One region of the Kribbella sp. NPDC054772 genome, then DNA from elsewhere that is predicted to be linked to it. Evidence: riboswitches for the same ligand, from Rfam matches in the RefSeq annotation. Region 1 holds a riboswitch; each other region holds the start of a gene.

Region 1 (7,726 bases):
ATCTGGACGTTGATCCAGGCGGCCCAGTTGCACCACGACCTGCACACGGACGAGAAGCCCGAGGACGACGACTTCGACGAGTTCGTGCTGCACCTGGACGGGTACCTGTGCGAGATCAAGGACGTGCAGATCCGCGACGGGCTGCATGTGCTGGGCGGTGCGCCGGACGGTGAAGCGCGGGTGAACCTGGTGCTCGCCGTACTTCGCGCTCGGCAGCTGTGGGGCGGTTCGTACTCGATCCCGGGTCTGCGGGCCGCGCTCGGGGAGACCTTCGGGGTGGACGAGGCCGAGTTGCTCGCCAATCCCGGCGTGTCCGTTGACCTCACCGATCTGGCGACGCTGGCCGACCTGCCCGCGGTCACTGGCGCAGACGGTGTGGACATCTTGGAAGCCGTCGCGCGGAAGCTGGTCCTCGGCATGGAGACGCTGAGCTGGGACGCGTCCAAGGTCCCGGTCGTCGTCGCCGAGGTGCTCGGCCGGGAGTCCGCTCAGGTGACGGCGTCGCTGACGTTCGCGGCCGAGGAGGTCGTACCGCGGCTGGCGCGCACCGACGACGAACTGGCTAACGTACTGCGCGCCCTCGACGGGCGGTTCGTCGAAGCCGGACCGTCCGGGTCGCCGACCCGCGGTCTGGTGAACGTACTGCCGACCGGGCGCAACTTCTACGCGGTCGACCCGAAGGCGATCCCGAGCCGCAACGCGTGGGACGTCGGCGTCGCGCTCGCCGACTCGTTGCTGGCCCGGCACTTGTCCGAGACGGGGGAGTACCCGCGATCGGTGGGCCTGACCGTCTGGGGAACGTCGGCGATGCGGACCCAGGGCGACGACCTCGCCGAGGTGCTCTGGCTGCTCGGCTGCCGCCCGGTCTGGGACGAGGCGTCCCGGCGGGTGACGAGCTTCGAGGTGGTCGATCTCGTGGAGCTCGGTCGGCCGCGGATCGATGTCACGATCCGGATCTCCGGCTTCTTCCGGGACGCGTTCCCGCACGTCGTCGCGCTGCTCGACGAGGCGGTCCGCACGGTCGCCGCGCTCGACGAGCCGCCGACGGACAACTTCCTGAAGGCCCACGTCGACGCTGACGTTGCTGCGGGCAACGACGTACGCCAGTCGACGGCCCGGGTCTTCGGCTCCAAGCCGGGCTCGTACGGCGCCGGCTTGCTGCCGCTCGTGGACGCGCGCAACTGGCGCACCGACGCCGAGCTGGCCGAGGTTTACGCCGTCTGGGGCGGGTACGCGTACGGCAAGGACCTGGACGGCGCCGAGGCCCGCGGCTCGATGGAACGCGCGTACGCCCGGATCCAGGTCGCGGCGAAGAACGCCGACACCCGCGAGCACGACATCATGGACTCCGACGACTACTTCCAGTACCACGGCGGCATGATCGCGATGGTCCGGCACCTCACCGGCTCGAACCCGAAGGCGTACGTCGGCGACTCGGCCGTCCCCGCCCAGGTGAAGACCCGGACGCTGGACGAGGAGGCGAAGCGGGTCTTCCGGGCGCGGGTGGTGAACCCGCGCTGGATGGCGGCGATGCGGCGGCACGGGTACAAGGGTGCGTTCGAGATGGCCGCGACCGTCGACTACCTGTTCGGCTACGACGCGACCGCGGGCGTGGTCGACGACTGGATGTACGAGTCGCTGACCACCGAGTACGTCGCGAATCCCGAGATGGCCGAGTTCTTCCGCGCGTCGAACCCGTGGGCCCGGCACGGCATCGCCGAACGGCTGCTCGAGGCGGCGCAGCGCGGGCTCTGGGCGGAGCCGTCGGACGAGGCGCTCGCGACGCTACGGAACGCAGTACTTGAGACGGAAGGTGACATCGAGGACCGCGGCTGATTGGGTTGAGGCATGCTTCCTGAGCGACCACGGGTCCTGATCACCAACGACGACGGGTATCGCGCCCCGGGAATCCGGGCGCTGGCACCGACCATCGCCGAGCTCGGGTACGACGTGGTCGTGGTCGCACCGCTGCTCGACGAGAGTGGCGTCGGATCGGCCCGCGCGGGCATGGTCGGCCGCCCGATCCGGACCGCGTCCGACGAGGAGAACGGCGTCACCTACATCGGGATCGAGGGAACGCCCGCGGGTGCGGTGACGCTGGCGGCCCTCGGCGCGTTCGGTCCGGCGCCCGACCTGGTCCTGTCCGGGATCAACCGCGGGCTCAACGTCAGCGTGTCGATCTTCCACTCCGGCACCGTCGCGGCGGCCGTGACCGCGTCCGGTTACGGTACGTCGGGGGTCGCCGTCAGCCTCGACTCGGAGGACCCGCAGCACTGGCCGACCGCGGCGACGATCGCGGGTGAGGCGCTCGGGTGGATCGCGGCCGAGCCCGCCGGCACGGTCGTGACGATCAACGTGCCGGACCGCCCGCTGGACCAGCTGGCAGGAGTACGCCACGCGTCGCTGGCGCCGCTGTCACACTCGCGGCTGACCGGCTCGACGGCTCCGACCGGGGAGCCGGTGATCCTGCTGGGGCCGAATCACCCGAATCCGGACCCGGACTCCGACGTGGCCCTCCTCGCCGCCGGCTTCGTCACCGTCACCCCGATCGTCGGCATCCGCGAGGTCGCGGACGACACCGCCGCCAACGCCCTCGCCAAACGCCTGAACCGCTGACGCCTGACTGCCTGACACCGGGTGCCGCTGGCGGGTTGCTGCGCCGCTGACGTGCTGTAACCCGTCAGTGGTCACACAACCCGCCACCCGGCGGCGTGGTGAGTGCCACGTGACCGGGATGGGTTCCGGAGGGAGTTGGTGTGCCATGATCGGGCCGACGGTTGTGGAGGAACACCGGTGCGAATCCGGGGCGGTCCCGCCACTGTGACCAGAGCTGTGCGAAAGCTGTGACAGGCGCAGACTCTGGGAGCCAGGACATCCACGGTCGTCCGCCGGCCTACGGAATTCCGCAGCGCCGGCGTACCAGTGCCGTAGCGGGCGTGGACACCCGCTCGACGAAAGGGATTCCGCCGATGCGGGCCGTGCGTTCACCGGGTCAGTCGACCAGCTTTCCGTTCACCGCGATCGTCGGGATGGACGATCTCCAGCTCGCGCTGATCCTGGCCGCGATCTCGCCGGCGATCGGCGGCGTCCTGATCCGCGGCGAGAAGGGGACGGCGAAGTCGACGGCCGTCCGCGCGCTCACCGAGATCCTCCCGCCCGTCGAGGTGGTCCCCGGCTGCCGCTTCTCCTGCGATCCGGCGCGCCCCGACCCGACCTGCCCCGACGGCCCGCACCACGCGGAAGACGGTGCCGACCTCAGCGACGGATCGCATCACGCGGAAGCGGACCGTGCCGCGCACGGTGACGGACTGCGTCACGGGGAAGCGGACGGTACCGCGCTCAGCGACGGACCGCTTGGGGGAGCGGCGGACCGCGGTGATGCGGGTGGGACCGGCGGGCGGCCGGGGCTGCGGGCTGCGCAGTTGGTCGAGTTGCCGGTGGGCGCGACCGAGGACCGGGTGCTCGGGTCGTTGCACCTGGAGAAGGCGCTCGCGGAAGGCGTCACGGCGTACGAGCCGGGCTTGTTGGCGGCCGCGCATCGGGGGTTGCTGTACGTCGACGAGGTCAACCTGCTGCACGATCACTTGGTCGACGTACTGCTCGACGCGGCCGCGATGGGGCGGGCGACGGTCGAGCGGGACGGCGTCTCGGTCACGCACCCGGCGCGGTTCGTGCTGGTCGGCACCATGAACCCGGAGGAAGGCGAGCTCCGGCCGCAGTTGCTCGACCGGTTCGGCCTGACCGTGGACGTGGTGGCGAGCCGCGATCCCGCCGTCCGCGTCGAGGTGATGCGCGCGCGGCTGACCTACGAGGCGGATCCGGAGACCTTCGTCGCCCGGTACGACGGCGCGCAGCGGGAGCTCGCCGAGCGCATCGTGAAGGCGCGCGACCTGCTGGCCGAGGTGCTCCTGACCGACTCCGCACTGCGGCAGATCGCGGAGATCTGCGCTTCGTTCGACGTGGACGGGATGCGTGCGGACCTCGTGACGGCTCGTGCCGCCGTCGCTCATGCAGCGTGGTCCGGGCGCACGGTCGTCGAGGTCGAGGACGTCCGGGCGGCCGCGAAGCTGGCGCTCCCGCATCGCCGTCGGCGGAACCCGTTCGACGCACCGGGGTTGGACGAGCAGCAACTCGAAGACGCGATCAACAACAGCACGCCCCCGGAAGACCCCGACGACGACCCGCCGGGCGGCCCGGGCGGCCCGGGCGGCGCCGACGACCCGGCCAACGCCGACGCGGCGCCGGGCGACTCGAACGACTCGGCGAGCGCCGCGGACCCGACAAACGGCGACCTGGCGAACGACGCCTCGGATGATGCCGCGGATCCGGCCCGCGACGGCCTGGACGACGGCGCGCCCGGCGACCCGAAGCGCTCGGCTGCGAAAGGTGAGCCGGGTGACGGTGAAAGCGGTCAGCCCGGCCCGACGCCGGTCGGTGAGATCGCCGGAAGCTCCGAGCCCTACAAGGCCCGCCTCCTGAGCGTGCAAGCAGCTGGGATGGGTGTCGCCGGCCGCCGCTCCCGCGCCATCACCGAGGTGGGCCGGGTCGTCGGCGACCGCGCGCGAGTCGGCCGCGAGCCGGGCCGACCGCATCTCCTCGGCACCATCTGGAGCGCCGCCCCACACCAGCACGCCCGCGGTCGCAGCGGCACAGGCCTCGTGGTGCGTCCCGCCGACGTCCGCCTCGCCGTACGCGAAGGTCGTGAGGGCAACCTCGTCCTGTTCTGCGTCGACGCGTCCGGCTCGATGGGCACGAAGAAGCGCATGGGCGAGGTGAAGACCGCGATCGTCTCGCTGCTCCTCGACGCGTATCAGCGCCGCGACACCGTCGGCCTCGTCACGTTCGCCGGCCCGGCCGCCACGGTCGCTCTCCCGCCGACGGGCAGCGTCGAAACCGCCGTACGACGCCTCGAATCCCTCCCGACCGGCGGCCGCACCCCGCTCGCCGAAGGTCTCTTGCAAGCAGCCGAGGTACTGCGGATCGCCGCGATCCGCGACCCGCGGCGGCGCCCGCTCCTGGTGCTCGTCACCGACGGCCGCGCCACGTACGGCGAGAACGCCTTCGCCCGCGCTCGTCAGGCGGCCGGCTGGCTGGCCCAGCAGGGCATCGCGACCGTTGTCGTGGACTGCGAACCGCACCGCGGCGTCCGGCTCGGTCTTGCCGCCGAACTGGCGGTCGACCTCGGCGCGGAGTACCTCGACCTCGGAGATGTTGCCGCCGGCAACCTCGTCCGCGCGGTCACGGACCGGAAGGCGGCCTGAGATGCCGAAGGGGCAGCCGGCCGCCGTACCGGACGACGGACTGACCACCCGCCAGCGCCGCAACCGGCCGCTGCTGATGGTGCACACCGGCGAGATGAAGGGGAAGTCGACCGCCGCGTTCGGGATGGCGCTGCGGGCCTGGAACCAGGGCTGGAACCTCGGGGTCTTCCAGTTCGTGAAGAGCGCGAAGTGGAAGGTCGGCGAGGAGAGCGCGTTCAAGGCGCTCGGCGAACTGCACGCGGCGACCGGACAGGGCGGTCCGGTCGAGTGGCACAAGATGGGTGAGGGCTGGAGTTGGTCCCGCAAGGCCGGCACCGAGGCGGACCACGCCGCCGACGCGCTCGAGGGCTGGCGCGAGATCCAGCGCCGGCTCGCCGCCGAGACCCACGACCTGTACGTACTCGACGAGTTCACCTACCCGATGAAGTGGGGCTGGATCGACGTCGACGAGGTGGTCTCGACGCTCGTCGATCGTCCCGGTCACCAGTACGTCGTGATCACCGGACGCGACGCGCATCCGAAGCTTCTCGATGCGGCGGACCTGGCCACCGAGATGACCAAGCTGAAACACCCGATGGACACCGGCCAGAAGGGCCAGAAGGGCATCGAGTGGTGATTCCGCGGGTGGTGATCGCGGCGCCGGCGTCCGGAGCCGGGAAGACGACCGTCGCGGTCGGGCTGATGGCCGCGCTGCGGAACGCCGGACACGTGGTCGCGGGCTTCAAGGTCGGACCCGACTACATCGACCCCGGGTTCCACGCGGTCGCCACCGGACGCCCGGGACGCAACCTCGACCCGATGCTGTCCGGCGAGGAACGCATCGGCCCGCTCTTCGCGCACGGTGCGGCCGGCGCGGACCTGGCCGTCATCGAGGGCGTGATGGGCCTGTACGACGGTGCGCTCGGGACCGAGGGTTTCTCGTCGACCGCGCATGTCGCGAAGCTGTTGCAGGCGCCCGTGGTGCTGGTGGTCGACGCGTCGGCGGCCGGGCGCAGCGTCGGGGCGGTCGTCCAGGGTTTCGTTGCCTTCGACACCGAAGTGCGGATCGCCGGGGTGATCCTGAACAAGGTCGGCTCGGACCGGCACGAGACCGAAGTACGCGCCGGTGTCGCGCCGACCGGCGTCCCCGTCCTCGGCGTCCTCCGCCGCGACACACGGCTGACCGTCCCGAGCCGGCACCTGGGCCTGGTCCCCGCCGACGAACAACGCGCCCAAGCCGAAGCAGCAGTCGAAGCCGCCGCCGAACTCGTCCACCAAGGCGTCGACCTCCAGGCCGTCGTCGCCACCGCCAAGGCTGCCCCCAGCCACCAAGCCACCCCCTGGAACCCAAGCGAAGAGCTCGAACAACCGCCCTCGCCGACCGCGCGACCTGTGGTTGCGGTTGCTGGGGGACCGGTCTTCTCCTTCAGGTATGCGGAGACGACGGAGTTGCTGACCGCGGCGGGGGCGGAGGTTGTCACGTTCGACCCGTTGACCGACACGTTGCCCGAGGCAACGGCGGCGCTCTGTCTCGGCGGCGGCTTCCCTGAGCTGCACGCGGAGGCCCTGTCCGCGAACAAGGAGCTGCGCCACCAGGTCGCCACCGAGGTCGCCGCCGGTCTGCCGGTGATCGCCGAATGCGCCGGCCTGCTTTACCTCTGCCGCGAACTCGACGGCCACCCGATGACCGGCGTTCTCCCGGCAACCGGCCGGATGACGCCGCGCCTCACCCTCGGGTACCGAACAGCTGTCGCCGCGACCACCACGACCTTCTTCGACGAGGGCCGCCGCGTCCACGGGCACGAGTTCCACCGCACCACGGTTGACCTCGACGCCGACGTACAGCCGGCCTGGTATCTCCCGACCGGCGTCGAAGGCATCACGCTCCCGAACCTGCACGCGTCGTACCTGCACCTGCACTGGACGGCCACCCCCGACGTCCCGGCCCGCCTGGTCGCCGCCGCCCGCGGGCGGGTCCGATGAGCCTGGTGCTCGGCGTCGGCCTCCGCTCCGGTACGCCGTACTCCGAGCTCGCCGACCTGGTGGCCAAGGCCGTCAACGGTGACGTGCGGTTGGTCGTGACGATCGCCGGTCGCGAGACCGAGCCGGCACTGCGACAGCTTGTCGACGAGCTCGGAGCAGAGCTGCGCACGTTCACGACCGACGAGCTGGCCGACCAGCCGGCGCCAACGCCGAGCGAGCAGGTCGAGCAGCTCGCGGGCGTCCCCAGTGTCGCCGAGGCAGCCGTCCTCGCCAGTGGCGCGCAGCTTCTGATCCTGAAACAACGCAGTACCAACGCGACCGTCGCCGTCGGTCGCTTGCCCGCGCCCGGGTACGCAGCGGACGAGCGGGCCGTGGTGCATCGCGTGATCGCCGAGCGCCGCGACGTCCGCCGGGGATTCCTCGACGTCCCGATCGACGACGATCTGCTGACGCGGGTGCTCGAAGCCGCGCACCGGGCGCCGAGTGTGGGACTCAGCCAGCCG
Region 2 (7,726 bases), on a different contig from region 1:
ATCACTCTGGTCTCGAAGAAGTTCTTCTCCTTCTTCAAGTCCATCACCTCTGACATCCATCCGAAGGGGTTCCGCGTTTCACCAAACAGCGGAGAAATTCCGATTTGTTCCGCTCTGCGGTCCGTGATGAACCGCATGTACTGCTCACAGAGGTCCGCGGTGAGGCCGAGCATGCCGTTCGGCATCGTCGCCCGGCCGTACGCGACCTCCAGCTCACAGGCCTCGGCGAGCATCTGCCGGACCTCGGCCTGGAAGGCGGCCGTCCACAGGTGCGGGTTCTCCTGCTTGATCTGGTTGATGCAGTCGATGCCGAAGTTCAGGTGGATCGACTCGTCGCGCAGGATGTACTGGTACTGCTCGGCGATCCCGACCATCTTGTTCCGCCGGCCGAGCGACAGGATCTGCGCGAACCCGGTGTAGAACCACATGCCCTCGAAGACCACGTAGAACGCGATCAGGTCGCGCAGGAACGCGGTGTCGGCCTCCGGTGTCCCGGTGCGGAAGTCCGGGTCCTCCAGGTGCTGGGTGTACTTCAGCGCCCACGCGTCCTTGTCCGAGATCGACGGCACCTCGCGGTACATGTTGAACAGCTCGCCCTCGTCGAGACCGAGCGACGTACAGATGTACTGGAAGGTGTGGGTGTGGACGGCCTCCTCGAACGCCTGGCGGAGCAGGTACTGCCGGCATTCGGGGTTGCTGAGCTGGCGGTAGACCGCGAGGACGATGTTGTTCGCGACCAGGGACTCGGCCGTGGCGAAGAAGCCGAGGTTGCGCTTGAGCATGAGCCGCTCGTCCTCGGTGAGGCCGTCTTTGGCCCCTGATGGACGCCGCCACAAGGCGATGTCGGCCTGCATGGACACCTCGGTCGGCATCCAGTGGTTGTTGCAGGCCGCGAGGTACTTCTCCCAGGCCCACGTGTACTTCAGCGGGAGGAGCTGGTTCACGTCCGCGCGGGAGTTGATCATCGCCTTGTCGGCGACCTCGACACGGGCCGCTCCGATCGACAGAGAGCTCACTGGCAGGCCTCGCAGTCCGGGTCGTCGAGGGAGCACACGGCTCCGGTGGGCTCAGTGAGAGCAACGGGTACGGCGTTGAGCCGGCCGTCGGTGCCTTGAAGCGTGGATTTCTCCACGTGGGTTGCTGACTGGGAACGCAGGTAATAAGTCGTCTTGAGGCCAAAGCGCCACGCTGACCGGTAAAGCCCATCCAGCGCGCGGCCGGACGGTTTCGCCATGTAGAGGTTCAGCGACTGCGCCTGGTCGATCCATTTCTGCCGCCGCGACGCCGCCTTCACCAGCCAGAGCGGGTCGATCTCGAACGCCGTCGCGTACAGCTCACGCAGATCGGCCGGGATCCGGTCGATGCCGGCCAGCACACCGTCGTGGTACTTCAGGTCCGACACCATCACCTGGTCCCACAACCCGCGGTCCTTGAGGTCGGCGACGAGGTACGGGTTCGCGATCGTGAACTCACCGGACATGTTCGACTTCACGAACAGGTTGCTGTACGTCGGCTCGATCGACTGGCTCACGCCGGAGATGTTGGAGATCGTCGCGGTCGGGGCGATCGCCATCACGTTCGAGTTCCGCATCCCGTCGCGCAGTACCTTCGCCCGCAGGGTGTCCCAGTCCAGCCGGGTACTCCGGTCGATGGTCACGTCACCGCCGCGCGCGGTGTGCAGCAGGTCGAGCGAGTCGATCGGCAGGATCCCGAGACTCCACAGCGATCCGTCGTACGACGAGTAGCGGCCGCGCTCGGCGGCGAGATCGCTGGACGCCTCGATCGCGTGGTAGCTGATCTGCTCCATCGAGCTGTCGGCGAACTCGACCGCGGCCTCGGAGGCGTACGGGACCCGGAGCGTGAACAGCGCATCCGCGAAGCCCATCAGACCGAGGCCGACCGGCCGGTGCCGCTGGTTGGCGCGCTCCGACTCCGGCGTGGTGTAGAGGTTCACGTCGATGACGTTGTCGAGCATCCGGACCGCTGTCCTGACGGTGTCCCGGAGCAGGTCGTCGTCCAGGCCGGTGTCGGTCAGGTGCGCGACCAGGTTGACCGAGCCCAGGTTGCAGACCGCGGTCTCCTCGACCGTGGTGTTCAGGGTGATCTCCGTGCACAGGTTCGACGAGTGCACGACACCGCTGTGCTGCTGCGGTGAACGCAGGTTGCAGGCGTCCTTGAAGGTGATCCACGGATGCCCGGTCTCGAACAGCACGGTCAGCATCCGGCGCCAGAGGTCAACCGCCTTGACCCGCTTGAAGGTATGGATCTCGCCACGATCCGCCGCCTCCTCGTACGCGCGGTACGCATCGGCGAACGCGGTGCCGTAGAGGTCGTGCAGATCCGGCACCTCGTCCGGCGAGAACAACGTCCACTCACCACCGGCCTCGACCCGCTGCAGGAACAGGTCCGGCACCCAGTTCGCGGTGTTCATGTCATGCGTACGCCGCCGCTCGTCCCCGGTGTTCTTCCGCAGATCCAGAAACTCCTCGACGTCGATGTGCCACGTCTCCAGATACGCACACACCGCGCCCTTACGGCGCCCGCCTTGGTTCACCGCGACCGCGGTGTCGTTGGCAACCTTGAGGAAGGGGACGACGCCCTGGGACTCGCCGTTGGTGCCGCGGATGCGGGCGCCGATGCCGCGGACCGGGGTCCAGTCGTTGCCGAGGCCGCCGGAGTACTTGGCGAGGAGGGCGTTGTTGCGGATGCCGTGGAAGATGCCGGCCAGATCGTCCTCGACCGTGGTGAGGAAGCAGGACGACAGCTGCGGCCGGGTGGTGCCGGAGTTGAACAGCGTCGGCGTCGACGACATGAAGCGGAACGAGCTGAGCAGTTGGTAGAACTCGATCGCCCGCGCCTCCCGGTCGTCCTCGCGCAGCGCCATCCCCATCGCGACGCGAAGGAAGAAGGCCTGCGGCAACTCGTACCGCACTTTGTCGATGTGCAGCAGGTAGCGGTCGTGGAGCGTCTGCAGCGCGAGGAACGTGAAGGTCAGGTCGGCGTCCGGATCGATGGCCTCGGCGAGCCGCTCGAGGTCGAACTCGGCGAGCCGGGGGTCGAGCTGCCCGGCCTCGATCCCGACCCGGATGTACCGCGGGAAGTAGTCGGCGTACGCCGCGGTCATGTCGGCCTGGCTGGCCTGCCGGGGCTCGCCGTACACGCGGCCCAGCGTCTCGCGGCGGATCCGGTCCAGCAGGAGACGTGCGGCGGCGAAGCTGTACTGCGGCTCGGTCTCGACGTACGACCGGGCGGCCATCACCAGCGCGAGCTCGACCTCGTGCTGCGCGATGCCGTCGTAGCAGGCGCCGAGGGTCTCGTTCAGGATCAGTTCGGGGTCGACCGCGTCGAGACCGGCAGCTGCCTCGGCGACGACCACTTGGAGACGATCGACGTCTAGCGGGGACCGGGTGCCGTCGGCGGCGCGGACGGACGGCGCCGGCTTCTCGGTGACGCCGGACGCGTCGGCGGGGGTGCGGGCCTTGGTCCGCTCCTCGCGGTACAGGACGTAGGCGCGGGCGACCTGGTGCTCGCCGGCGCGCATCAGCGCCAGCTCGACCTGGTCCTGGATGTCCTCGACCTGCACGCTGCGCCGCCCGGACAGCGAATTCAGACCGCGGCTGGTCAGGGCACCGACGACCCGGCCGGTCAGGTCGGTCACCAGGTCGCGGACCCGGTGGGTGGCGGCCGCGTCGGCGCCCTCGACAGCGAGGAACGCCTTCGTCACGGCGACGGAGATCTTGGTGGCGTCGAACGGAGTACTGCTGCCGTCGCGACGGACGACGGTCAGCTCGATCTCCCGGTCCGTCGCCACAGAGGCTGACGATGAGGAAGCAATGGTCACAGGTGTGCGCTCCAGAAGTGTTCGGAGACCCGGCACCACGCGAGCAGGCGCACGACGAGACGGCAGCACCGGCCGGTACCACTGCCCGTCACGCCCTGCGACCCACCCGCGAGATCTCGGACCGCGTGTACCGGCGGTACACGCACCGGTGGCAGGTATCCGGACTCGCGGACGCAGCTGGACGTCACGACCGCTCACCGTTGCGGGGCAGTTCCGGACTCGCACCGGATTCCCCTGTTGCCTCGAGATGAACAACATGTTGTGTCGTCGACCATCCCGAACCACCAGCAGTAGTGATGCTAAGTCGGAACATCTAGATCTTGTGGTAGCGCCACGCCGCGTGTCGCACATCTTGTGGTCCTCACGCCGCGACCGCATACAGATCCTGGAGCGTCATGATCTCGGAGCCGTGATGGATCAGCTCGCGATTGAGGCGCAGTACGACGTGGCCGAACGGCTCGGCCGCGTCGAGTTCGTTGGCCTGGCTGAGGCCGACCGTCGTCACCGCGTCCTCGTCGAGGCCGGCGATCGCGTCCTGCCAGGCCTCGACCCAGTGGGTCAGCCAGGCGACCGCATCCCGCGCGTTGCCGTGCAGGGTGATGTCCGCGCGGCCCTGCCGGCTTTCGCCGAACGTCCACTCCCAGCGCTCGAAGAACGTCTCGGTCAGGTGCGCGATCAGCCAGGCGATCGTCCGTGGGCCGCGATGGTCCGGCTCGTCCGGCCATTGCGCGACCCATTCGCCGGACCCGAGTGCGCGGAAGTGTCCTGTGTAGTGCCGCCGGACGACGGTGAGCGCCTCGCTGCTCGGGCGCCAGAAGTACTGCTCGTCGGTCAGCCGGGCCAGCCGGCCGGACAGGACCATCCAGCTGAAGCCGAGCTGGCCGCGGACCATGGCCATCGCCGATGGCCTGTGCAGGATGTCCCAGTCGAACGGCTCCGGCATAACAGCTCCCCTGTACGATCGAACATATGTTCGAATTCTTGCTCCACAGGGAACGGAAAGTCAAACCACCTAGCGTGTCGGTCGTGGCCTCGACGGAACGGGTCTGCTAGGCGGCTCGATCTGCGTGTCCGCGGCCGGGCTCGCGAAGCGGCGCTCGAGCAGCGTGAAGGCGTCGATCAGCTCGGGCGCCTCGTAGACGCGGTTCCGCCGGCCGTCGGTGACCTCGCGCAAGATCCGCGCCTCGACCAGTCGGGCGAGGCCCTGGTTGGCGGCCTGCTGCGAGCGGTCGATGAGCTGCGCCGCGGCGGCGAGTGTGAGGACGGGTGCGGCCGGCAGGGCCTCGATCAACAGCTCGGTCGCCGAGCCCGCGCGGACCGGCGCGGCGCGTTCCCGCCAGGACGCCTTCAGATCGACGGCCGTCTGCTCGAAACGGGCGGCCTCCGCGGTCGCGTGCGTACAGGCCAGCGCGAACATCCGCAGCCACGGATTGGCGGCCGCGCGGGCCTTCGCGGTCGTCGAGCGCCCGACGTACCGGAAAGCGGTCAGGGTGTCGACGTACTCCGTCGCGTGGGTGGCGAGCGCCAGTGAGACCGGCGGCACCGTGCGCGTCACCAGGCCGTCGGCACGCAGGATCAGGTGGATCAGGGCCCGCCCGGTCCGGCCGTTGCCGTCGGCGAAGGGGTGGATGGTCTCGAACTGGGCGTGCGCGATCGCGGTCTTGGCGAGCACCGGCAGCGGCGACTCGCGGACGAAGGTCATCAGGTCCGCGAGCAGTTCCGGGATCAGTTGCGCCGGCGGCGGGACGTAGTAGGCCTCGGCGGGGGAGCGGCCGCCGATCCAGTTCTGCAGGTAGCGGATCTCGCCGCCGTACTCCGGGTTCGGCGACTGCGCCATCAGGAGCCGGTGTGCCTCGAGCAGATGGTCGACCTCGAGTTTGTCACCGGCCTGGACGGACTCGGTCACCCAGGTCATCGCGTCGACCGCGCCGAGTACCTCCTCGGCCGTGACGTCCCGCGCCCGATCCCGCAGTACGTCGGCCTTCAATAGGCGGCGGGCTCCGACGACGAGACCCTCGATGTGGGACGAGCCGACCGCCTCGGCGCGCAGCAGGAGTCGCGCGAGGGCCTCGCTGTTGGTCAGGACGGCGGCGGTCGCGTCCAGACGGGCGAGATCGCCGGCGGCGTCCTCGAGTGCCGCGAGAACGTCGTCGCTCAGGTTGAACTCCCGACCGACCAGCGGGTCCGGGAAGTACAGCTCGTACGACCCGCCCAGCCGCTCGGCCCGGGTGAACCCATCGGGGTGCCCGGGCCAGCGGTGTAACTCCACCCTCGCCATACTCTTATTCAACCTTATCCACAAACCTTGAACAAGGCTGTGGATGGGAGTCTGCCAGGCTGTGGACCCGGTTGTGGGCAGACTGCTTGGTGTGACTCTCGACGCGCAGACGCAGGACATGGTGGCCGCCAACGAGGCCGACTGGAACGCGAGGGCGCCGCTGCACGCGGCAAGCGACTTCTACGACCGCCCCGCCGAGTTCTGGTTCGCGGACTACGAGTGGGACGACCTCGGTCCGCTGGAGGGGCGCGACGTACTGCACCTGCAGTGTCATCTCGGGACGGAGACGATCGAGTTCGCGCGGCGGGGTGCACGGGCCAGCGGTCTCGATCTGTCGGAGAAGTCGCTGGATGCGGCGCGGGGGATCGCGGCCGCGGCCGGAGTCGACGTCGACTACGTCCACGCGAACGTGTACGACGCGGTGCAGGCGGTCGACGGTCGGCAGTTCGACATCGTCTACACGGGCAAGGGCGCGCTCTGTTACCTCCCCGACCTGAAGCAGTGGGCCGAGGTCGTACGGGAGCTGCTCAAGCCCGGGGGCGCTCTGTACGTCGTCGAGTTCCATCCGTTGCTCAATGCGCTGCGCGAGGTCTCCCTCCCCGGCGAGTCGGACGACCTGGTCATCCGCGCCGACTACCTCGAAGGACGCGGGCCGATCGCGCACGACTCAACCGTCACCTACACCGGCGACGAGGTCCCCGGTCGCCAGACCAGCTACGAGTGGCGGCACGGCATGGGGGAGATCGTCAGCACGCTCGCCGGCGCCGGCTTCCAGCTCACCAGTCTGCGCGAATCCGAAGTACTCCCGTGGCCCCGCTGGCCATCCATGCAGCAAACCCCGGAGGGCTGGTGGCGCCTCCCTGACCCCGCCCCGCGAATCCCACTCCTCTTCGCCCTGAAGGCGACCAAGTCATGAATCGTGAGAACCGCGAGCAGGACCTGATCACCTACTACTCCAACGAGGTCCAGGCCCGGTCCGACCGTGAGCTGCCGGATGCTCGGGTGGACCGCCGTACCGCTTATCTCAGCCAATTGCAGGCCGAGGGGCGTCATTCGGTGCTGGAGATCGGCTGTGGTCCGGGCCGGGACGGTGCGGCGATCGCGGCGGCGGGATTCGATTACACGGGAGTGGATCTGGCGCCCGCGAGTGTCGAGGCGTGCCGCGAGCTCGGGTTGCGTGCCGAGGTGGCGTCGGTGCTCGAGTTGCCGTTCGGCGACGGGACGTTCGACGCAGGCTGGACGATGAGCACGTTGCTGCATGTGGCCGACGAGGACCTGGATCTGGCGTTGCGCGAGATCGTGCGCGTGCTGAAGCCCGGCGCACCGCTGGCCATCGGCCTCTGGGGTGACGTGAGTGGCGGTGAGCGCGTGTGGGAAGACAACACGGGTTATGGACCCGGGCGGTTCTTCAGCATCCGCTCCGATGAGGGAGTGCGTGAGGTTCTCCAGCGGTACGGCGCGGTGGAGGACTGGGCCACCTGGGACGACGGCCGCGTCATGCACTACCAATGGGCGATCGTGCGCGTCTGAGTCCGGCCGCTCGACAGTACGTATATGCCCACTGTGAGGGTTTCTCCGGTTGGTTGAGCGTGGGCGTTGGCCAGTGC
Region 3 (7,726 bases), on a different contig from region 1:
AGTTCGATGCCAGGGCTGCGGGTGATCAGTTGGACGGTCTGCCCGCCGACGCCGCAGCCGGCCTCCAGCACGCGGCTGCCGGGCGAGTAGGTGGTGCCGCCGTGCAGCAGCTCGGCCAGCGTGCCGGCCTGGTCCGTGAGCCGGCGGGTCTCCGCCGGGGTATAGCCGTGGACGTAGTCAGTTCCCATGACTCAACGGTCGCGCCACAATGGTCCAGTGAACAGGTCCAATCCAACCGGAAGTGGCCGGTCCAAAGGCGCTGACTTCCTCCAGCTGAACCCGGCCGAGGCACCCGCCGGCGGACTCGCCGACTGGCTCACCGACCGGCTCCGCACCGCGATCTCGACCGGCCACCTCCCGGTCGGCGCCCGCCTCCCCGCGACCCGCATCCTGGCCACCGACCTCGGTATCTCCCGCGGCGTCGTCACCGAGTCCTACCAACGCCTCACCGAGGACGGCCACGTCTCCAGCCACGGCCGCCGCGGCACGATCGTCGTCGCGGCCCCCATCGGTACGACGCCTGCGTCGACGACCGCGAATCCGCCGCCACCGAACGTCCTGAACCAGCCCGGTCTGGACGCCTTCGACCGCCTCCGCGAGGTAACGGCGAGGATCGACCTGACCCCTGGCGTCCCTGATCTGGCCGCCTTCCCGCGCAGTGGATGGATGCGGGCCGAGCGCGCCGTGCTCAGCGATCTGGCCGCGCCCGACTTCGGGTACGGCGACCCCGCCGGGACCCCGGCGCTTCGCCGGGCAGTCGCCGCCTGGCTCGCCCAGTACCGCGGGATCGCCGCGGACCCGGACGATCTGATCATCGTGGCGGGCGTCGCGCAGGCGATCGGTCTGGTGGCGCAATTGCTCGACGAGCGTGGCATCCACGTGATGGCGGTCGAGGATCCCGGCTCCCTCGGCTCCCGCCAGCACCTGCAGAACTGGGGCATGCAGACCCCGCCCGTCCCGGTGGACGACCGCGGCCTCGACGTCGAGGCACTCCGGAAGTCCGGGGCGCGGGTGGTGATGGTGACTCCGGCGCACCACTTCCCGACCGGCGTCGTCCTCGACGGGGAGCGGCGGCGTGAACTCATCCAGTGGGCGGCCGACGGCGGGCTGATCCTCGAGGACGACTACGACGCCGAGCACCGCTACGACCGCCCGCCGGTGCCGGCGTTGCGCGCGATGCTCCCCGATCAGGTGATCTACGCCGGCAGCATCTCCAAGCTCCTCGCGCCCGCGCTGCGGATCGGCTGGATGCTCGCGCCGCCGCAGTACAAGGAGGAACTGATCGGCCGGAAGCGGATGGCCGACCTCGGGAACGCGTCGCTCCCGCAGCTCACGCTCGCGCACCTGATGGAGTCCGGCGAACTCGAACGCCACCTGAGGTTCCTCCGCCGCAGGCACCGGGTCCGCCGCGACGCGATGGTCACCGCGATCCACAACCATTTGCCCACTGCAACCATCCACGGCGCCGCGGCCGGCCTGCACCTGACCATCACCTTCGCTGAACCGCTCGACGACGTCGCCCTGGCCGCGGCCGCGCTGGAACACGGCGTCAAGACGCATCCGCTGTCCTGGCATTGCCAACTGCCGCACGCGCCCGGCCTGGTCCTCGGGTACGCCGCCCGCACGCCCACCGAGATCACGGACGCGATCAGGACTATCGGCGAGGCCGCGGCAGCACCAACGGCGTACCGGTCAACGGGTCCGGGATCACCGAGCACTCCAGCCCGATAACCTCCGCGACCACCTCGGGCGTGATCACGTCCGCGGGCGATCCGACCGCGACCACCTCGCCGCGTTTGAGCGCGATCAGGTGGTCCGCGTACCGCGCCGCGAGGTTGAGGTCGTGCAGCACCAGCACGATCGTCTTGCCGTGCTCGCGGTTCAGGTCCTGCACGAGGTCGAGGATCTCCAACTGGTGCGCGAGGTCCAGGAACGTGGTCGGCTCGTCGAGCAACATCGTCTCGGCGTCCTGCGCCAGCGCGAGCGCGATCCACACCCGCTGCCGCTGACCGCCGGACAGCTCCTCCAACGGCCGATCGGCCAACTCGGCGACACCGGTCGCCGCGAGCGCGGCCGTCACCACCCGCTCGTCCTCTGCTGACCATTGCCGGAACCACCGTTGGTGCGGATGCCGCCCGCGCCCGACCAGGTCGGACACGGTGATCCCGTCCGGCGCGACCGGCTGCTGCGGCAGCATCCCCAACCGCGTCGCCAGCCGCCCGGCGCTGAGCTTCGCCAAATCCTGGTCGTCCAAGTAGGCGGCTCCGCCTCGAGGCGCGAGCAGCCGGGCCAGTCCACGCAGGAACGTCGACTTCCCGCAGGCGTTCGCGCCGACGATCACCGTGATCCTCCGCTCCGGGATCGCCGCCGACAACCGGTGTACGACGGGACTCCCGCCATACCCCAAGGTCAGCTCTTCTGCTCGCAGCATCGTCATCCTCCTCGGCCGACTCGGTTCGCGCGGGCCATCAGGAACAGCAGGTACGGCGCCCCGAGGAACGCGGTCACCACACCGACCGGCAACGCCGTCGGAGCCACCACCGTCCGCGCGATCAGGTCCGCGGAAACCACCAGCAACGCCCCGATCGCACCAGCCGCCAGCAACCCGGCCACGCGCTCCGCAACCAGCCGACGCGCCAACTGCGGCGCCACTAACGCCACGAACCCGATCGGTCCAGCAGCCGCCGTCGCCAACGCCGCAAGCCCAACGCCGACCGCGATCAACACCCCACGCGACAACTCGACCCGCCCACCCAAGGTCCGCGCCAAGTCGTCGCCCAACTCCAACAACCGCAGCTGCCGCGACGAGCCCACCGCGGCCGGCAACCCCACGACCACCGCGGCGCCGATCAACGCCACGTCCGACCACGACCGCCCGGCAAGACTTCCGGCGAGCCACATCGATGCGCTCTTCGCCGTGTAGATGTCCGCCAACGTCAGCAGGTACGCCGTCAGCGACCCGATGATCGCCGTCACGCCAACCCCCACGAGCACCAGCCGATACCCGGAGACCCCGTTGCGATAGGCCAGCAGATACACGCTGAGCGCGGCGAGCAACGACCCGATCAACGCACCCAGCGGGATCCACCCACTCCCGATCACGGTGATGATCAGTACGGCGGCCAACGCGGCACCGGCGTTGATGCCGATCAGGTCCGGACTCACCAACGGGTTGCGCGCGAGCCGCTGGAAGATCGCGCCGGACACCGCGAACGCCGTACCGACACCGATGCCGACGAGGACGCGAGGCAAACGATTGTTCACGACGACGTCGTACGTGATGAGCGTCCCGTGCCCCGACAACGCCCGCAGGACATCAGAGAGCGGAAGCGCGTAATCGCCACGAGTCAAGGCGAACGCACCGACGACCACCGTCAGCACCCACGCGACCGTCGAGACCACGACGCTCGCGACATCCACCCGAGTGGACACCCGCCCGATTCGCAAAGTCTTCACAACGCAGCCGTCCGTCGACGGCGCACCAGTGCGATGAACAGCGGTGCCCCGATCAGCGCCGTGATGATCCCGACCTGCAACTCCGCCGGCCGTACGACGATCCGCCCGGCGACGTCCGCGAGCAACAGGACCGCGGGCGCGAGCACCATCGACCACGGCAACAGCCACCGGTAGTCCGCGCCGACGATCGTCCGTGCGACATGCGGTACGGCGAGACCAATGAAGCCGATCGGGCCGGCGATCGCGGTCGCCGTACCGGCCAGGATCACCACGGCGACGCCGGCGAGGATGCGCACGAGCGCGACCCGGGTGCCGAGGGTCTGCGCAAGTTCAGCGCCGAGCGCGAGCTGGTTGAGCGACCGGGCCAGCACCAACGCGAGAACGGTGCCTACGGCAAGGAAAGGCACAGCCTGCACGACGATCGCCCCGTTCGCCAAGGACAACGAACCGACAACCCAGAACCGGTACTCGTTCAACGTCGAGAGATCCAGCAACGTCGCGGCCGACGTGACCGAGCCGAGCAGCGCGGAGATCGCCGCTCCCGCCAGCGCGAGCTTCACCGGCGTCGCTCCGCCGATCGCGCCCACGACGTACACGACGACTGTCGCGACGAGCGCGCCGCCCATCGCGAACCACACGTACCCGGTCAGGCTGTGCACGCCGAACACCCCGATCGCCGCTACTACGGCCACGGCCGCGCCCGCGTTCACGCCGAGAATCCCCGGGTCGGCCAGTGGGTTCCGCGTCACGCCCTGCATCAACCCACCGGACAACCCGAGCGCGACCCCGACCAAGAGACCCGCGACGGTTCGCGGCACGCGCAAGTACGTCACGACACGATCGGTATCGCTGCCGCTGAAGTTCGCCAGCGCCTGATAGACGTCACCGGTCCCGACCCACTGGTTCCCGACGCACAACGACAGCACGACGGCCACGGCCAGCACCCCGACGCAGCCCGTGAGCCCGGCAGCCTTCCTCACTTGAAGAGGTCAGGGTGAATGATGCGCGCCAGGTTCTCCGTCGTGTACGCACCCCGCACACCCGCCGAGTGATTGGCGAACAACCACGGCACCACATGACGATTGCGCACAGCCTTCAGATTGCTCAGCGCCGGATTCGCGAGCAGGTTGGCGACATCCGGTTGCGACGAGGCGGCCGTCAGCGACGCGTCACAGCACCCGCTGATCAGCACGTAGTCCGGGTCGCGCTTGATGAACTCCTCGACGCTGATCTTCACGTTCCGCTTCGACGTCAGGTCCGCGAACGCGTTCACGCCACCTGCCTGCTTGATCAGCACCGTCCCGAAGTCCGGTCCACCAGACACCGTCAGGCCGCCGCCCTCCAGCGCGGGCCGGATGATCGCCACTGTCGGTCGCGGCGCGTCCTTCACGGCCGTCTCGACCGCCGCGATCCGCCGCTGCTGGTCGGCGATCACCTGCTCGGCACGGTCCTCGACCTTGAACAGCTTGCCGAGGTCGCGCAGATCGGCGTACACGTTGTCCATCGAGACCGTCGACGGGTCGATCGCCTCGTCGCCCTTGCCGTCCGCGGTCGGGCAGAGCGGGCTGAAGATCCAGGTCCGGACGCCGAGGTCGGACAGGCTCTTGCGGCTGCCGAAGCTCGAGTCGCTGCCGGCCGCGCTGAACACGTCGTTGAACCCGGACAGCACGAAGTCCGGGTTCAGGCTGAGCAGCTGCTCACGACTCGGCAGGTTCTTGTAGTACGTCGCCTTCGCCTGCGCGGCGGCGTACTCCGGGAGCACCTCGGCATCCAGGTACGCCGTACCGACGAGCCGATCCGAGATCCCCAACGCGTGGGCCATCTCGATCGCCGGTTGGTACGCCGCGAAGACCCGCTGCGGCGGACCGTCGACGGAGACGTCGATCCCGCAGTTCTTGACGGTGATCGCACCGGCACTCGAACCGGCTTCAGCAGCTGGGCCACACCCAGCCAACAGGGAAACAGACAGGACAACAGCAAGCACGCGTACGACGGCCATGGGCGGACCGCTCCTCCAGCACCTCGTGGACGGGTCGAGCGCCGTGGCCGGTCTCCTGGCTGACGGGTACCGCGATCGCCGGTCGAACCTTCCCAGCCGCAAGCGGCCAGTGGTCTCCCCGAGGGGAACGTCCGGCGAACATCCCGATCACAGTGGCGAGGGCCGCGCCGGTACTCCACCGGCTTCCCGAACACCACGGCGCCGCCACCCTAACATCCGCGACTGTGTCGCAGATCGTCAGCGCGTGTAGATCAGCGCGTATAGATAGGCGCCATCGCCAGCGCGAACTGCGTCATCAGGTCCGGGTCGATCGCCCGGGCCGGCAGCGGGACGAAGTCCACCAGCTTGTCGTCGCCGACGCGGATCGTGGTCCGGCCGGTGGCGGTGTCGACGTACCCCTCGTCGCCGAGCGGGATCGACTGCGAGGTCGCGGCCTTGGCGAGCGGAGCGATCAACGCCTTTGCCTGCGGAGTACGCCGTACCGAGGTGGTCAGCACGCTCGTCGCGGTCACCCAGCCGCAGACCGGGTCGCCGGGCGTCGTCTCGCTGTCGCGGCGGGCCGTCGGCCGCGCGCCCAGCACCTTCTCGGCCCCGGACGACCCGCGGTCGCACTCCGGGCGCGTGATCACCGGATCCGCCGTCGGAACGCCTGCCGCTTGCCGGGCGACCTCCTGCGCGAGGACGACGTACTTCGCGAGCGTCGCCTTCGGACCGGCGACCTTGTAGAGCTTGCCGCCCAGCAGGAACACCACGAACGTGCTCGCCCCGTAGCCGCCTTGGCCCACCACCGCAGGCTTCACCGGCTCACCCTTGGACGCCTTCTGGCTCGCGGCCAACGTCGCCGCGGTCGCCGGGAGCACCGATGTCTCGATGCTCAGCACCGGACCGTTCGGAAAGTTGCTCAGGGTCAGCTGGCAGACGTCGTACGTCGGAGGGCCGAAGTCGGTCGGCACCGTCTTGGTCTGGATATCCACAGCAGGCACCGCAAGCGTCGTCCGGACCAATTCCTGGTTCATCCGCAGGCATACGGACTGCGCGGGTGCCGCCGAGGCCGGCACGCTCGGGCTCGGCGTATCGGAGGGCGTCGCCGATGGGGTATCCACAGCGCTCGTCGACACCAGTGGCGGTGCGCTCGGGGCGGTCTCCTGCCCGGGACCGCTACAGCCCGCGAGCAGTACGACGGCCAGGCCAGCGGTCATTCCACGGCGGATACGCATGATGCCTGGAACTCTAACCGGCGGTCCGGAGCTCCCTTTCGCGGACGGCGTGTTCGTCGGTACGGGCGTCGTACCGCCAGAACTCACGCAGCCAGACAGCGGTCCCGATCACGCCGGCGACGCACATGACACCGCCGCTGACGATCGCGGTCCGGACGCCGGTCAGGTCGGCAACGAGACCGGACCGGGCCTGTCCACCGAGCGGGCCGAGCGAGTACCCGAGCATCTCGATCCCGGCCAGCCGACCGCGCATCTCGTCCGGGATCGTCTGGTTCCAGATCACCGAGCGGAACAGCACCGAGACCATGTCGGCCGCGCCCGCCAGCGCGAAGAAGGCGATCGCGATCCAGATGTTCGGCGCCAGCCCGGCGAGCCCGACCGCGGCACCCCAGCCGATCGTGGCCAGCACCACCGCCCGGCCCTGGTGGTGCACGTGTTTGGCCCAGCCGCTGGTCAGGCTTGCGCACATCGCCCCGATCGCCTCGGCGCTGTACAGCAGACCGAGCAACCTCGGCTCCTTCAGGATGTCGGTCGCGAACGCCGGGAACAGCACGATCGGCATCGCCAGGAACATCCCGACCATGTCGACGAGGTACGTCGCCAGCAGGTCCTTGCGCCGGAACGCGTAGACGATCCCGCCACCGATCGCCCGCAGACTCGGCGCGCTCGCGCCATCACCCGCGCGGTAGGCACCGAGGCGGGTGTACATCAGCGTCGCGAACACGATCCCGACCAGCTCGACCGAGAACGCCCAGGTCACGCCGACCGAGCCGACGAGGACGCCGCCCAGCGCCGGGCCGGCGAGCTGACCGATCTGCGAGGTCAGTGAGCTCAACGCGACCGCGGCGGGGATCTCCGCGTGCTTGACCACACGGGGCAGCAGCGCCTCGCGGCTCGGCCGCTGCAGCGAGGACGCGATCGCGTTCAGCGCGCCGCAGACGTAGATCAGCCAGACCTGCGGGTTCGGGAGCAGGGTGTTGACGACCATCAGCGCGGAGATCACGACCTGGGCCAGGCCGGTGCCGACGAGCAGTTTCCGGCGCTCCACGTGGTC
Region 4 (7,726 bases), on a different contig from region 1:
CGGGATCTCCACCGGCACCGGGGTGTCGATCGTCGCGGCGACCGGACTGCACCGGCGCGAGCACTACCCCGAGGGGTACGTCGACGAGATCCGTGACCAGCTGGCCGAGATCTTCGTCCGTGAGTTGACGACCGGTATCGGCGAGACGCCGGTCCGGGCCGGGCTGATCAAGGTCGCGGGCGGATTCCACGTGCTCGACGCGCACGCGGAGCTCGTGATGCGCGCCGCGGCCGAGGCGCACCACGCGACGAACGCGCCGATCGCTGTCCATCACGAGCTCGGATCCGCGGCGGACGCCGTACTCGATCTGCTCGTCGACGAGCTCGAGGTGCATCCGGCGGCGGTCATCCTCGGGCACCTCAACCGGTTCCCGGATCATCGGGTGCATCTCGAACTGGCGCAGCGTGGCGCGTGGCTGGCGTTCGACGGGCCGTCGCGGGCGAACAACGCGACCGATCCGCGACTGACCGACTGCCTGGCCGCGCTCATCGACGCCGGGTACACCGACCGGCTGCTGCTCGGCGGCGACACCACGAGCGCCCGCGCCCGGGCGTCGACCGGGGAAGGGCCCGGGATGCCGTACCTGCTCACCCACCTCCGACCACGGATCACGCGGTACTTCGGTGCGGACGTCGCGGACGCGGTGTTCCGGGACAACCCAGCGCGTGCCTTCGCCACGGATTGGCGGGCTTGACGGTACGTTCCCGCCATGAATGAGCGAAGCGAATTCATCATCAAGCACAGTGCGTCTCGTGCCTCAGCCGCGCCCGCAGCGAAGCGAGGACGCGGATGAGTTTGATCGCACAGATCTTCGTGGCAGTGGCCGGGCTGTTCCATGTCGTGGTGTTCGCGCTGGAGAGCCTGCTGTTCCGCAAGCCGAGCACGTACCGGCGGTTCCTGGTGAAGGACGACACCGAGATGGCGGCCGCGCGGCCGTGGGCGTTCAACCAGGGGTTCTACAACCTGTTCCTCGCGATCGGTGCGCTCGGCGGGCTGATCTGGGGCGGCGACAAGGGCCATGCGATCGCCTTGTTCGCCTGTGCGTGCATGGCCGGCGCGGGCGTCGTACTGCTCGCCTCCGACCGCCGGATGCTGCGCGCCGCGGCCACCCAGGCCGTCCCGCCGATCCTCGCGCTGGTGTTCGCCGCGATTCTCTAGTTGACTTGAAGCGCACTTGAGGTCCGAAGCTTCTCGGCATGACGACCGTTGCCGAGCCCGCGACCGGGCCTGCCGCCGACACCGGTGGCGTTCTCTCCCCGCAGTACCGCGCCTTGACCGTTGGCATGGTCGCGCTGATCACCCTGGTCGCGTTCGAGTCGCTCGCGGTCGCGACGGCGATGCCGACCGTCGCCCAGGCGCTCGACGGCCTCAGTCTGTACGCGCTCGCGTTCGGCGGACCACTCGCCTCCGGTGTCGTCGCGATGGTCATCTCCGGTACCTGGAGCGACCTGAAAGGCCCGACCCGCCCGCTCTGGCACGGTACGGCGTGGTTCCTGGCCGGCCTGCTGATCGCGGGATTCGCGCCGACGATGGAGGTCCTGGTCATCGGCCGGATCATCCAGGGCTTCGGCTCCGGTCTGCTGACGGTCGCCCTGTACGTCGTGGTCGGGCAGCTGTACCCGGCCCGGCTACGGCCGCGGATCTTCGCCGCCTTCGCTACCGGTTGGGTGGTGCCGTCACTCGTCGGTCCCGCGATCGCCGGACTGATCGTCGAGCACGCCAGCTGGCGCATCGTGTTCCTCGCCGTTCCCGCGCTCGCGATCCCGGCCGCGCTGGTGATGCGGCCCGGACTGGCTCGCGGCGACACGCACGAGCCGCGTCCCGGGAAACTCTGGGACAAGCGCGCGCTGTGGGCGGTCGCGGCGGCCGTCGGGGTTGGACTGCTGCATTACGGCGGGCAGCAGCACGGCGTACTCCAGATTGCGCTGCTCGTGATCGGCCTGGCCGGGGTGATCGCGTTCGGGCCGCGGCTGCTGCCGCGCGGGACGTTCACCTTCGGTCGCGGACTGCCTTCGGTGATCGCGCTCCGTGGCCTGGTCGCCGCGGCCGGATTCGGCGCCGAGGTGTTCCTTCCGCTGATGCTGACCCGCGAGCGCGGGCTGTCCCCTTCGTTGGCCGGGCTGGTCCTGACCGTCAGCGCGCTCAGTTGGACCGCGGCGTCGTGGTACCGCGGGCGCCCGAAGCAGCCGTTCTCGCACGAGGTGTTCCTGCAGGCCGGCATGATCCTGATCGTGCTTGGCATCGTCACCGCCACGCTCACGCTGAACCCGCACGTACCGGTCGTCGTCGGCATCCTCGGATGGAGCCTGACCGGGCTCGGGATGGGTACGGTCTTCCCCACGCTTTCCGTGCTGGTGCTGGAGTACTCGGAGCCTGACGAGCAGGGTGTGAACAGTTCCGCGCTGCAGCTGAGCGATTCGTTGTCCACGGCAACGGTGCTGGCGATCGGTGGGTCGTTGTTCGCCGCGATGGAGCCGCATTCCGCGGTCATGGCGTACGTCGTCGCGTTCGGTGTCCCGGCGTTGCTGGCGCTGCTCGGTGTCGCGGCGGGACGACGTACCGCTGCTGTTTGAGCTATTCCTTGGAACCGGTGACGGCGATGCTGGCGCCGAGACCGATGATCATCAGACCACCGGTGCCACCGACCAGCTCGAGCCGGCGCGGCGAGCGGGCGAACCATTCGCGCGCCGTACCGGCCACCACCGCCCAGACGCTGTCCGAGCAGAGCGCGATCAGGATGAAGATCAACCCGAGGACCAGGATCTGCGCCCACGCCGGGCTGCTCGCACCCTTGTCCACGAACTGCGGCAGCGCGGCCGCGAAGAACACCGCGGTCTTCGCGTTCGTCACCCCGACCAGGAACCCCTGCCGCACGGTCTTCCGGCTGCTCCCCGGCTTCACCCCCCTGGCAAGCGCCTCCGCGAGCGACTTCCGCGACCGGAAAGCGTGCACCCCCAGATAGATCAGGTACGCCGCCCCGCCCAGCTTCACGATCGTCAACGCGACCGCACTCGCGGCGATCAACGTCCCGAGCCCGAGCGCGATCAACACCAGCATCGTCGCGGCACCCAACGTGTTCCCCACCATCGTCAACACGGCTTCCCGCCGCCCCACCGCCAACGCCCGCCCCACGATGAACAACACGCTGGGCCCCGGAACCACGATGATGATGAACGCAGTAATCGCAAACGCAACCAAATGATGAGCGGACGGCATCCACCCAGAGTAAACGCTCCCCTCACTCACCGCTCGGCTCGCGGCGCCTTCGAGCTGAGCGTGATGCCCACCCAGCAGAAGCCGATGCTCGGGCCGGCGTCCCGCCTCGGCTCCTACCCGCGGCGATCCCGCCGAGTCGTGGGTCCTGGTTGCAAATCGACAGCCGGAACTCACGACTCGCGTTGGGGGTCACATGCCAATTGCCACGACTCGGCAGTAGTTGAGGACGCCGAGGGTGGTGGTCGCGTGGGGATGGGGGTGCGCGGAGTGGACGTGGTGGGGGAGCGGCGGAGTGCCGTACGTCGGGGTTGGGTTGGGGGGCGTCGTGAGGCGAGCGGCACGACGGTGTACGTCGGAAGTGGGCTGCCGGCGTGGTGGAGCGAGGGGCTGGGCAGGTGGGCGGTCATGCCGCACGCCGGGCGGCTGGTGGGTGGGGGTGGGATTGGTCACCGGCGCGCCGTGGCGCGTTGACCGGGGTTCGGTGTGGGCTCTACCGTTCCAGGGTCAACCTGCGGTGCCATGAGGGAAGCCGGTGAGAGTCCGGCACGGCCGCGCCACTGTGAGCGAGCTTCGGTTCGTGAGTCAGGACGCTCGGGCACAGCAGCCTTTCCAAGGGGACGCGCACTTCCCCAGGAGGTTCAGTTCAATGGCAGCTCCTGCCCGCACGATCGCCGTACCGGCTCTCTCGCCCAAGCTTCTCGCTGCTGCTCTTACCAGCGTCGGCCTGATGTTGCTGCTCGCCTACCTGGTCGGGTTCGACCAGGGCGCGGTCTCCCAGTCGGGGATGTACCTGCACGAGCTGATGCACGACGGTCGCCACCTGCTCGGCGTGCCCTGCCACTAGATCAGATGCGCACCTTCGGATCGCTCCTGGTGCGCGGACTGATCGTCGGACTCTTCGCCGGCCTGCTGGCCGGAACGTTCGCCTACGTGATGGGCGAGCCGCGTGTCGACGCGGCGATCGCGATCGAAGAGGCCGGTGCCGCGCACACTCACGACCACAACCACGCTGACCAGGCGGAGGACGAACAGCCATTGGTCAGCCGCGACGGCCAGCGGGCCGGCCTGTTTCTCGCGACCAGCCTGTACGGCGTCGCGCTCGGCGGCCTGTTCGCGGTCGCGTTCACGCTGCTCCGCCGCAAGCTCCGGACCGGCAACGACGCGTACGCCGCGCTCGGACTCGCCGCCGCGGGTTTCATCGGCATCGTGCTCGTCCCGTTCTTCAAGTACCCACCCAATCCGCCGGCGGTCGGTGACCCCGACACCATCACCCGGCGGACCGTCACCTACCTCTTGACCCTGGTCATCGGCCTGCTCGCGGTGTGGGCAGGGGTCGCCCTGTCCCGCTGGGCCGCGCGGTACGGCGATGTCGCCCGCCTCGCCGGTGGTGTCGTCGGACTGCTCGCGACCGTCGTGGCGGCGTACCTGATCCTGCCGCGGATCAACGAGGTTCCGGAGACGTTCCCCGCTACGCTGCTGTGGCAGTTCCGGTTCGCCTCGCTCGGTACGCAGGCGACGCTGTGGCTCCTGCTCGGGTTCGGGTACGCGGCCGCGGTGGACCGCCGGCCGATCCGATCGAAGGTGGCTGCGGCTTGACCACGCTGACCCTGGTCGCGCACGCCCTGACACCCGCACTGCGCGGACTCGTGCTCGGCGGCGACGCCGAGCCGGACGCGGCGAGTGTCGAGGCGGCGCGCGACCTGAAGCTCTCGGCAGACGCCGTGTACTCCGGACCTGAGCAGGCCGCCGTACGGACAGCCGCTGCGCTCGGGTACGACGCGATCGTCGCGCCCGAGCTGCGGGACCGCGAGTACGGCGACTGGGCCGGCCGCGAGCTGGAGGATCTGCTCACGGCCGACCCGACGCGGGTCTCGGCGTGGCTCGAACGGCCGCACACCGCAACGCCGGGCGGCGAGACCGAGAACGACGTCCTCGCCCGGGTCGCCGACTGGCTCGGGGACGTGGCCGGGCAGCACGACGAACCCAGCGCGATCCTCGCCGTCGTCCACCCGGCGGTGGTCCGCGCGATCGTCCTGTACGTCGTGGACGCGCCCGCCGAGTCGCTGCGGCATGTCGACGTCCGGCCGCTCGCCACGGTCAGCCTGTCCCACCACAGCGGGAACTGGTCTCTGGCCTTCGTGCCCTCCGCCTGACAAACTGCCGGTGGCCCGGTCTCACGCCCAGGTGACCGGCTGTCACGGGGAGTCATCATGGCTGAGGCTGATCAACTGGCCGAACGGTTCCGCGCCAATCTGGCGGTGCTCGAGGCTGCTCGCGAGCGGTTGCAGACGGCGGCCGACGACGGCACCGCGGACGACGAGCAACTCAAGCGCCTGAAGACCGTCGAGGAGCTGCTGGCCCCGGTCACCGTGAGCGAGACGGATGCCGACGGCAACGTCGTTCACGTCCAGCGGCAGCGGCAGTTCCTGAAGGTCGACCCGAAGGGACAAGGGCGGGCGATCGAGGTGCTCGGCGAGCTCCCGAAGGCGAAGCACGTCGCCGTACTGGTTCCCGGGATGGGGAACAGCCTCGACACGTTCTCCGGACAGTCGGACCGCGGCGACCTGATCAAGCAGGAGGCCGGGCCGGAGACCGCGGTGATCGTCTGGCTCGACTACAGCTCGCCGCAGGGCCTGCTCAAGGCCGCGGAGGACGACGCGGCGGCCGAGGGCGGGCCGCGGCTCAAGGTGTTCCTGGACGAGGTCGACGAGCTCAAGGCGGAGAAGGCGGACGTCACGGTCGTCGCGCACTCGTACGGCACGAAAGTGGTCGGGAAAGCGCTCGAGGTCGGCGCCCGTCCGCCGCAGGTGGTGATGACCGGGTCGCCGGGCATCGACAAGCGCGTCGACGAGGCGTCGGACTTCGTGACACCGGCGACGACGCTGTACGTCGAGCGCGCGCCCGGCGACTATGTCGCGCTCTCGGAGTGGCACGGGCCGGACCCCGCGACGTTCGTCGACGCGATCCGGATGGAGACCAACGACCCGCTCGCCCGCGACGAGGCGGTGTCGGTGCGCTGGCACAACGAGTACTACCGCCCGAACAGCGAGGCGCTCCGCAACATCGGCCGGGTGGTCTCGGGCAAGCTGAAGGACATCACCCGCACGAACACCAGCCGGGGCGCCGAGACCAAGCTGCTCCTCGGCGCGTCGTGGGGCGACGCCTTCAACGCGGCCGCGAAGACGGCGTCGCGGGTGTTCGACGGACTTGCAGCACTCACCAAACACTCCCGGCACGCCCGCGATACTTCACCCGCACCGTCCGGACGCGAAGAAGCCCCCGCGAACGCCGCCAAACTGAGTGCCAGCGGTCCGGCTGGCGCTGGTCCGACTGTCGGGGAGCGGGCGCCGGGGTGGAGTTCCGCGGAGCAGGTGGCTGGGGAGCGTGGCGTTGTGGGGCGTGGGGTCACTGGGCGTGGGGCTGGTGGACGGGGCAGTATCGGAGGATCGCGGGCGGCGGGTACAGGGCGGTCGCGGCCGTCGGGAGGTGGACGGGGATGAGCGAGCAGCGGGAGTTCCTGCGGGATGAGTTGCTGGCGGTGGCGGCAGCCGTCGTACCCGGTCAGCGGCCGGTGGTGACGCGTGACCCGGGGCCGGTGAATCCCGGCGTACTGTTCGACGGCCGGGGGACGGCGACCGTGTGCCGGATCTCCGTCGAGACCGGGAACCCGTCGGCGCCGGATCCCGAGGCGGAGGTCGCAGCCGCAGCCGAGGCACTGCGCGCCCGGGGGTGGACCGCGGAGGTCGCGGCCCCGGAGGACGGGCATTTTCGGGTCGCGGCCGTCCGGAATGGGTACGAGATCGCGGTCCACGCGTGGACCACTGACTGGCGGATAACGTTCACCGGCGAGACACCGCTGGTTTCATGAATTCGAAACGCGGCGTGGCCTCGCGAGCCTTGGCCGCACGGTGTATCACGGAAGCGTGACGCTGACCGAAGCTCGTAACTTCCTCCGCTCGGAACTCCTCGCGGTGGCGGCAATCGTCGTACCGGACCAGACCCCGGCGGTGACGCAGGACGTCGGCCCGGTGGACGAGTCCGCGCTCGCCGACCCGCACGGCCCCGAGTCCGTGTGCACCATCACCGTCGAGACCGGAGACCCCACCATCACGCCCGACCCCGAGGCACAGATCAGCTTCGCCGCCGAAACCCTCGAGGCTCGCGACTGGAAAGTCACCATCTCCGAGGTCGTCGACGGTCACCACCAACTCACCGCGCGCCGCCAGGGCTACGACCTCACCGTCGACGCTCTGAACACCGACTGGCGCCTGACCTTCACCGGCCAGACCCCGTACGTCGACGACCTGTAGTCCGCCGCTAGCGCCAGGGGGTGAGGTCCAGGCGCGGGTAGCGCTCGGCGGTGCCGGCGAGGGTTTGCGGGGTCCAGTAGGGATGCCCCGGCGGCGGGAAGCCGAAGAGCGCCAGCTGGCGGGGCGTGGCTCGGTGGACGAAGTCGTACCAGGCGGGCTCGTGGCTGCGGGCGGCCCAGGCGACGCGCTGGCCCCAGTCG

What was found. Region 1 has a riboswitch for cobalamin ahead of ACWGID_RS03310 (magnesium chelatase subunit D family protein). Riboswitches for the same ligand answer to the same signal wherever they lie in the genome.
Region 2: it holds a riboswitch for cobalamin, as region 1 does, so the genes downstream of both, ACWGID_RS28260 (ribonucleoside-diphosphate reductase subunit alpha) here and ACWGID_RS03310 (magnesium chelatase subunit D family protein) in region 1, are expected to answer to the same signal.
Region 3: it holds a riboswitch for cobalamin, as region 1 does, so the genes downstream of both, ACWGID_RS40125 (ABC transporter substrate-binding protein) here and ACWGID_RS03310 (magnesium chelatase subunit D family protein) in region 1, are expected to answer to the same signal.
Region 4: it holds a riboswitch for cobalamin, as region 1 does, so the genes downstream of both, ACWGID_RS10525 (CbtB domain-containing protein) here and ACWGID_RS03310 (magnesium chelatase subunit D family protein) in region 1, are expected to answer to the same signal.

The regions. Positions count from the first base shown of each region.
Region 1 covers NZ_JBSHBJ010000002.1:83,033-90,758, reverse strand. Annotated here, with positions in the region: gene cobN (cobaltochelatase subunit CobN) at 1-1,836, shown strand, start outside; gene surE (5'/3'-nucleotidase SurE) at 1,849-2,616, shown strand; cobalamin riboswitch at 2,761-2,897, shown strand; gene ACWGID_RS03310 (magnesium chelatase subunit D family protein) at 2,970-5,261, shown strand; gene cobO (cob(I)yrinic acid a,c-diamide adenosyltransferase) at 5,263-5,877, shown strand; gene ACWGID_RS03300 (cobyrinate a,c-diamide synthase) at 5,871-7,223, shown strand; gene bluB (5,6-dimethylbenzimidazole synthase) at 7,220-7,726, shown strand, end outside.
Region 2 covers NZ_JBSHBJ010000022.1:52,352-60,077, reverse strand. Annotated here, with positions in the region: gene ACWGID_RS28265 (ribonucleotide-diphosphate reductase subunit beta) at 1-1,016, opposite strand, end outside; gene ACWGID_RS28260 (ribonucleoside-diphosphate reductase subunit alpha) at 1,013-3,811, opposite strand; cobalamin riboswitch at 3,975-4,142, opposite strand; gene ACWGID_RS28255 (DinB family protein) at 4,203-4,784, opposite strand; gene ACWGID_RS28250 (Fic family protein) at 4,854-6,119, opposite strand; gene ACWGID_RS28245 (class I SAM-dependent methyltransferase) at 6,211-7,035, shown strand; gene ACWGID_RS28240 (class I SAM-dependent methyltransferase) at 7,032-7,649, shown strand.
Region 3 covers NZ_JBSHBJ010000053.1:2,390-10,115, forward strand. Annotated here, with positions in the region: gene ACWGID_RS40100 (methyltransferase) at 1-188, opposite strand, end outside; gene pdxR (MocR-like pyridoxine biosynthesis transcription factor PdxR) at 217-1,731, shown strand; gene ACWGID_RS40110 (ABC transporter ATP-binding protein) at 1,655-2,431, opposite strand; gene ACWGID_RS40115 (FecCD family ABC transporter permease) at 2,434-3,456, opposite strand; gene ACWGID_RS40120 (FecCD family ABC transporter permease) at 3,453-4,436, opposite strand; gene ACWGID_RS40125 (ABC transporter substrate-binding protein) at 4,433-5,455, opposite strand; cobalamin riboswitch at 5,484-5,668, opposite strand; gene ACWGID_RS40130 (hypothetical protein) at 5,707-6,654, opposite strand; gene ACWGID_RS40135 (MFS transporter) at 6,686-7,726, opposite strand, start outside.
Region 4 covers NZ_JBSHBJ010000005.1:44,612-52,337, reverse strand. Annotated here, with positions in the region: gene ACWGID_RS10545 (phosphotriesterase family protein) at 1-694, shown strand, start outside; gene ACWGID_RS10540 (DUF1304 domain-containing protein) at 790-1,158, shown strand; gene ACWGID_RS10535 (MFS transporter) at 1,197-2,573, shown strand; gene ACWGID_RS10530 (LysE family translocator) at 2,575-3,216, opposite strand; cobalamin riboswitch at 3,701-3,825, shown strand; gene ACWGID_RS10525 (CbtB domain-containing protein) at 3,863-4,060, shown strand; gene ACWGID_RS10520 (CbtA family protein) at 4,066-4,812, shown strand; gene ACWGID_RS10515 (histidine phosphatase family protein) at 4,809-5,369, shown strand; gene ACWGID_RS10510 (alpha/beta hydrolase) at 5,427-6,716, shown strand; gene ACWGID_RS10505 (hypothetical protein) at 6,713-7,084, shown strand; gene ACWGID_RS10500 (hypothetical protein) at 7,140-7,526, shown strand; gene ACWGID_RS10495 (phytanoyl-CoA dioxygenase family protein) at 7,534-7,726, opposite strand, start outside.